3 regions of the Streptomyces sp. NPDC060031 genome follow, and region 1 is predicted to be linked to each of the others. Evidence: predicted binding sites of a transcription regulator. Region 1 holds the regulator's gene; each other region holds the start of a gene.
What was found. Region 1 encodes HrcA, which represses chaperone genes, less so after heat shock. Its sites were predicted from a motif close to TTNGCACTCNGNNNNNCNGAGTGCNAA; they were not measured.
Positions count from the first base shown of each region.

Region 2: a site for HrcA is predicted at 1,381-1,407, ahead of groL (chaperonin GroEL). Genes of this name have one in related genera too.
Region 3: a site for HrcA is predicted at 1,182-1,208, ahead of groES (co-chaperone GroES). Genes of this name have one in related genera too.

Region 1 is NZ_JBHWVM010000051.1:10,040-12,303, reverse strand. It holds gene ACFWB8_RS22305 (MBL fold metallo-hydrolase) at 1-143, opposite strand, end outside; gene hrcA (heat-inducible transcriptional repressor HrcA) at 294-1,310, shown strand; gene dnaJ (molecular chaperone DnaJ) at 1,311-2,264, shown strand, end outside.
Region 2 is NZ_JBHWVM010000005.1:108,099-110,362, reverse strand. It holds gene groL (chaperonin GroEL) at 1-1,214, opposite strand, end outside; gene ACFWB8_RS03665 (cold-shock protein) at 1,541-1,747, opposite strand; gene ACFWB8_RS03660 (MoaD/ThiS family protein) at 2,161-2,264, opposite strand, start outside.
Region 3 is NZ_JBHWVM010000026.1:56,988-59,251, forward strand. It holds gene ACFWB8_RS14710 (response regulator transcription factor) at 1-572, opposite strand, end outside; gene ACFWB8_RS14715 (hypothetical protein) at 583-1,092, opposite strand; gene groES (co-chaperone GroES) at 1,352-1,660, shown strand; gene groL (chaperonin GroEL) at 1,794-2,264, shown strand, end outside.

The DNA of each region.
Region 1 (2,264 bases):
CGTACGGACGATCCGGGGTCGATCAGGAGTACCGACTCGTCCCCCACCACCAGCCCCACCGTGCAGTCCCACACCGGAAGACGCCGCCGTCCGGCCCGTCCGGTCAGCCGTTCCCAGCCCGCCTCTTCCCAACGCACGTCCATGCCGCGACGCTACCGTGACGGGCCGCCCTTGCCAGGGCCTGACTACCCGGCCGTACACTGAGCGGGGGATCTCTGGCACTCGAACGCACAGAGTGCCAACGACCGGGTTCCAACAAACATGGCAACGGACCAGAGCTGGAGGTGTGCGCGATGCTCAGCGAACGCAGACTCGAAGTGCTGCGCGCCATCGTCCAGGACTACGTCGGGACGGAGGAGCCGGTCGGCTCCAAAGCGCTCACCGAGCGCCACCGGCTCGGCGTGTCGCCCGCGACCGTGCGCAACGACATGGCCGTGCTGGAGGACGAGGGCTACATCGCCCAGCCCCACACCAGCGCCGGCCGGATCCCGACGGACAAGGGCTACCGGCTCTTCGTCGACAAGCTGGCGGGGGTCAAGCCGCTGTCGTCGCCCGAGCGCCGGGCCATCCAGAACTTCCTGGACAGCGCCGTCGACCTCGACGACGTGGTCGGCCGCACCGTGCGGCTGCTCGCGCAGCTGACCCGGCAGGTCGCCGTCGTCCAGTACCCGAGCCTGACCCGCTCCACCGTCCGGCACGTCGAACTGCTCTCGCTCGCGCCCGCGCGCCTGATGCTCGTGCTGATCACGGACACCGGCCGGGTCGAGCAGCGGCTGATCGACTGCCAGACCCCCTTCGGCGAGAACTCGCTCGCCGATCTGCGGGCGCGGCTCAACAGCCGGGTCGTCGGCCGCCGGTTCACGGACGTGCCGCCGCTCGTGCAGGACCTGCCGGAGTCCTTCGACGCGGAGGACCGGGCTACGGTCACGGCCGTCCTGGCCACCCTCCTCGAGACCCTGGTCGAGGAAGCCGAAGAGCGGCTGATGATCGGCGGCACCGCCAATCTCACCCGCTTCGGACACGATTTTCCCCTGACGATCAGGCCGGTGCTCGAAGCGCTGGAGGAGCAGGTCGTGCTCCTCAAGCTGCTGGGCGAGGCCAGTGAGTCGGGAATGGCCGTACGGATCGGGCATGAGAATGCCTATGAGGGACTGAACTCCACGTCGGTCGTCTCGGTCGGCTACGGTTCGGGCGGCGAAGCAGTCGCCAAACTCGGCGTGGTCGGACCGACCCGCATGGACTACCCCGGAACGATGGGAGCGGTACGCGCAGTGGCACGTTACGTCGGACAGATCCTGGCGGAGTCGTAAGTGGCCACGGACTACTACGCCGTACTCGGCGTGCGCCGCGACGCATCGCAGGACGAGATCAAGAAGGCCTTCCGGCGCCTCGCGCGTGAACTCCACCCGGATGTGAATCCGGATCCGAAGACGCAGGAGCGCTTCAAGGAGATCAACGCGGCCTACGAGGTGCTCTCGGACCCGCAGAAGAAGCAGGTCTTCGACCTCGGCGGCGACCCGCTGTCCTCCTCGGGCGGCGGCGGCGGCGGTGGCGCGGGCGGATTCGGAGCCGGTGGCTTCGGCAACTTCTCCGACATCATGGACGCCTTCTTCGGCCAGGCCTCGCAGCGCGGACCGCGCTCGCGGACCCGCCGGGGCCAGGACGCCATGATCCGCCTCGACCTGGAACTGGACGAGGCCGCCTTCGGCACCACCAAGGACATCCAGGTCGACACGGCCGTCATCTGCACCACCTGCTCCGGCGAGGGTGCCGCCCCCGGCACCTCGGCGCAGACGTGTGACATGTGCCGCGGCCGCGGTGAGGTCTCGCAGGTCACCCGGTCCTTCCTGGGCCAGGTCATGACTTCGCGCCCCTGCCCCCAGTGCCAGGGCTTCGGCACCGTGGTCCCGACCCCGTGCCCCGAGTGCGCGGGCGACGGCAGGGTCCGCTCCCGCCGCAGCCTGACGGTCAAGATCCCGGCCGGCGTCGAGAACGGCACCCGGATCCAGCTCGCGGGCGAGGGCGAGGTCGGCCCCGGCGGCGGCCCCGCCGGCGACCTGTACGTGGAGATCCACGAGCTGCCGCACCCGACCTTCCAGCGGCGCGGGGACGACCTGCACTGCACCGTCACCATCCCGATGACGGCGGCGGCGCTGGGCACCAAGTGCCCGCTGGAGACGCTGGACGGCCTGGAGGAGATCGACATCCGGCCCGGCACCGGCTCCGGGCAGGCGATCCCGCTGCACGGGCGCGGCGTCACCCAC
Region 2 (2,264 bases), on a different contig from region 1:
ACGGCCGCCTTCGCGTTGCGAACGGCGTCCTCGATGCGGTGCTTGCGCTCCTTGAGCTCGACCTCGGTCGCGGCGCCGGCCTTGATGACGGCCACGCCGCCGGCCAGCTTCGCGAGGCGCTCCTGGAGCTTCTCGCGGTCGTAGTCCGAGTCCGAGTTCTCGATCTCGGCGCGGATCTGGTTCACGCGACCGGCGACCTGGTCGCTGTCACCGGCACCGTCGACGATGGTGGTCTCGTCCTTGGTGATGACGACCTTGCGGGCGCGGCCGAGCAGGTCCAGGCCCGCGTTCTCGAGCTTGAGGCCGACCTCCTCGGAGATGACCGTGCCACCGGTGAGGATGGCGATGTCGCCGAGCATGGCCTTGCGGCGGTCGCCGAAGCCCGGGGCCTTGACGGCTACGGACTTGAAGGTGCCGCGGATCTTGTTGACGACCAGGGTCGACAGAGCCTCGCCCTCGACGTCCTCGGCGATGATCAGCAGCGGCTTGCCGGACTGCATGACCTTCTCGAGGAGCGGCAGCAGGTCCTTGACCGAGCCGATCTTCGAGTTGACGATCAGGATGTACGGGTCGTCGAGAGCCGACTCCATACGCTCCATGTCGGTGGCGAAGTACGCCGAGATGTAGCCCTTGTCGAAGCGCATGCCCTCGGTGAGCTCGAGCTCCAGACCGAAGGTCTGGGACTCCTCGACCGTGATGACGCCTTCCTTGCCGACCTTGTCCATGGCCTCGGCGATGAGCTCGCCGATCTGGGTGTCGGCGGCGGAGATGGAGGCGGTCGAAGCGATCTGCTCCTTGGTCTCCACGTCCTTGGCCTGGTCGAGCAGGGCGGCGGAGACGGCCTCGACGGCCTTCTCGATACCGCGCTTGAGGGCCATGGGGTTCGCACCGGCGGCCACGTTGCGCAGGCCCTCGCGGACCAGCGCCTGGGCGAGCACGGTGGCGGTGGTCGTACCGTCGCCGGCGACGTCGTCCGTCTTCTTGGCGACTTCCTTGACCAGCTCGGCGCCGATCTTCTCGTACGGGTCCTCGAGCTCGATCTCCTTGGCGATGGAGACGCCATCGTTGGTGATCGTGGGGGCGCCCCACTTCTTCTCAAGGACGACGTTGCGACCCTTGGGGCCAAGGGTGACCTTGACGGCGTCGGCGAGCTGGTTCATGCCTCGCTCGAGACCGCGCCGGGCCTCCTCGTTGAACGCAATGATCTTGGCCATCTGAAGTGGTCCTCCCGGACAGCGGTGGATTGCTCCCGGACCGCGCCCGCGCCCGCGACGGACGGCCTGAGTGCCCGGCGGTTCCTTCCCGCCGGACCCTGCGGGCCTCACCGACCCGGTCCTCGTCTTAGTAGCACTCTCACCTGGAGAGTGCTAACGCCAATGATTAGCACTCGACCCCCCCGAGTGCAAGCGGCTTCGGGCAACGCCCGGCGAAGAGGCAGGCGGGACGGGGCCGATCGGGCACGACGCACGAGGGGCCCACATCCCGTGTCCAGGATGTGGGCCCCTCGTATGCGTGGCGTCGGTGGTCGATCGCGCCGGGACTAGCCGAGTGCGAGTTTGACCATGTCCGCCTGCGGACCCTTCTGGCCCTGCGAGATCTCGAACTCGACCCGCTGACCCTCTTCAAGGGTGCGGTATCCGTCCATCTGGATGGCGCTGTAGTGGACGAACACATCCGCACCACCGTCGACCGCGATGAAGCCGTAGCCCTTCTCCGCGTTGAACCACTTGACGGTGCCCTGAGCCATGCCTAACTCCCCTATTACTGGCCCTTGCGCGGGACCGCACTTCGCGGTCCCGGGTCAGAACTTGCGCCGGAACGCCTCGACCGGGGCTGAATGTATCCGCACCGCTGCTGTCTGCAACAGGTCAATCCGACGACAATTCTGGACACGGGGAAAGATTGAAATAGAGTGAAATGCTGGCACCTTCCCGGGCAACTCGGACCCGGCATAGGGCCTCAAACACCCCATAGCGCGCTTGCATGTTGACTCAATGTCAACCCTCACACGACCCGCTCATATGCGGCGGGCAAGAACAGCGGAGGGGACTTCCCCAACTCTACCGCGCCCAATCAAGCAGAATTGCCCCCTCCGTTTATTAACGGAGGGGGCAATTCTAGATTTTACGTGTCAGCAGCACTCGTTCGCACGCCGACGGATCAGCGGCAGCCGCCCGCGACGGCCGGGATGATCGAAACCCCGGCGCCCTCCGGCGTGGCCGCCTGCAGCCCTCCCTCGAAGCGCACGTCGTCGTCATTGACGT
Region 3 (2,264 bases), on a different contig from region 1:
TGCGGGGTGTCCCAGACCACGTCGAGGATGTCCTGCTTGGCGACGGCCCGGCCGGGCTGCTCCATCAGGCAGGCGAGGACCGCGAGCTCGCGGGCGGTCAGCTCGATCTCCTGCGCGCCGCGGCGGCAGCGGCGGCCCTGGGGGTCGAGGACGAGGTCGCCGGCCTGGAGGGTGGCGCCGCGGTCGGGGGCGCCGGCGCGGCGGGCGAGTGCGCGCAGGCGCGCGGCGAGGACGACGAAGGAGAACGGCTTGGTGAGGTAGTCGTCGGCGCCGGAGTCCAGGCCTTCGGCCTCGTCGTACTCGCCGTCCTTGGCGGTCAGCATCAGGACGGGGGTGGGGTCGCCCTGGGCGCGCATGCGGGTGCAGATCTCGTAGCCGGTGAGGCCGGGGAGCATCAGGTCGAGGAGGACGACGTCGTACCCGGCGCCGCCGCCCGTGGCTCCGCCGGCGAGGGCGAGTTCCAGGCCGCGGTGGCCGTCGTGGGCGACCTCGACCCAGTGCCCGTCGGCGGACAGGCCGCGCCGCAGGGACTCGGCGAGGCCGACTTCGTCTTCGACCACGAGGATGCGCATCGCTCCAGCGTCACATATCGGACGCGTCCCCCGGCGTCGCCCCGATCGGCGGCGGGTCCGGAAGCGGCGCCGGTCCGGCGGCTGCGGCGCGGCGCCGGGCGAGGACGTCGCGGGTGGCCGCGGTCAGGGCCCAGGCCGGGAAGGCGAGGGCTGCCAGGCCCAGGCCCATGGGTGCCAGCGAGCCGGCTATGCCCGGGCGTACGGCCTGGTCGGCCGACGGGCCGCTGACCCGGGAGGCGACCGGTTCGGTCGGAGGGGTGTCGAACGGGGTCTCGGCATCGATCCGGAGGATCGTGAACGATCCGTCGGACGCGGTGAAGGACCCCTCGCACGCCGCCCGCCGGTCCGTGTGCGAGGTCCCCTCCCAGGTGCACCGCTCCGCGCGGAAGGTGCCCTCCACCCCCGTCAGCTGGGTCACGAGCCGCGGTACGGCCAATGAGAACGCGTAGATCCCGCATGCGAGGCCGACGGCGATCGGGAGGGCGTGCACCCACCGCACACCGGAGTTTTTCCTGGTCATGGCGCGGACAGTAGCGCCCACGAGTCGTCCGCGCGCGCGGATTTACACGGGCTGCGGGGCCCGGTCCGCGCAACGCCGACGGTCGTGAATTGGCACTCCGCTTGACCGAGTGCTAATCGCCGGAATAGTCTCGCGTCTGGCACTCGCCCCTGGTGAGTGCCAACACAGCGACAGGCAGGTCCGGCACCCGCGACGACGGATCGACCTGGTCGCCACCTCAGACAGTTAACCCCGGATCTCCGAAGGGGGAGGTCGGATCGTGACGACCACCAGCTCCAAGGTTGCCATCAAGCCGCTTGAGGACCGCATTGTGGTCCAGCCGCTCGACGCCGAGCAGACCACGGCCTCTGGCCTGGTCATCCCGGACACCGCGAAGGAGAAGCCCCAGGAGGGCGTCGTCCTCGCGGTCGGTCCGGGCCGCTTCGAGGACGGCCAGCGTCTCCCGCTGGACGTCACCGTCGGCGACGTCGTGCTGTACAGCAAGTACGGCGGCACCGAAGTGAAGTACAACGGCGAGGAATACCTCGTCCTCTCGGCCCGCGACGTGCTCGCGATCGTCGAGAAGTAAGTCACTTCTCCAGTTTTGTTTTGAGCTACGCCCCTGGTCACCCCTGCTGATGCCGGGCGGCGAGGGGCGTAGTTCGTTCTAGGCGGTCGCGGTGAGCGGCCGGGGATCGCAACGAGAGGGCTGAACCGCTCCCATGCCGAAGATTCTCAAGTTTGACGAGGACGCCCGTCGCGCCCTCGAGCGCGGCGTCAACAAGCTGGCCGACACGGTCAAGGTGACGATCGGCCCCAAGGGCCGCAACGTCGTCATCGACAAGAAGTTCGGCGCCCCCACCATCACCAACGACGGTGTCACCATCGCCCGCGAGGTCGAGCTGGATGACCCGTACGAGAACCTGGGCGCCCAGCTCGTGAAGGAGGTGGCGACCAAGACCAACGACATCGCGGGTGACGGCACCACCACCGCCACCGTGCTGGCCCAGGCGCTCGTCCGCGAGGGCCTGCGCAACGTCGCCGCCGGCGCTTCCCCGGCCGCCCTGAAGAAGGGCATCGACGCCGCGGTCAAGGCCGTGTCCGAGGAGCTCCTCGCGACCGCCCGCCCGATCGAGGACAAGTCCGACATCGCTGCCGTGGCCGCGCTCTCCGCGCAGGACCAGCAGGTCGGC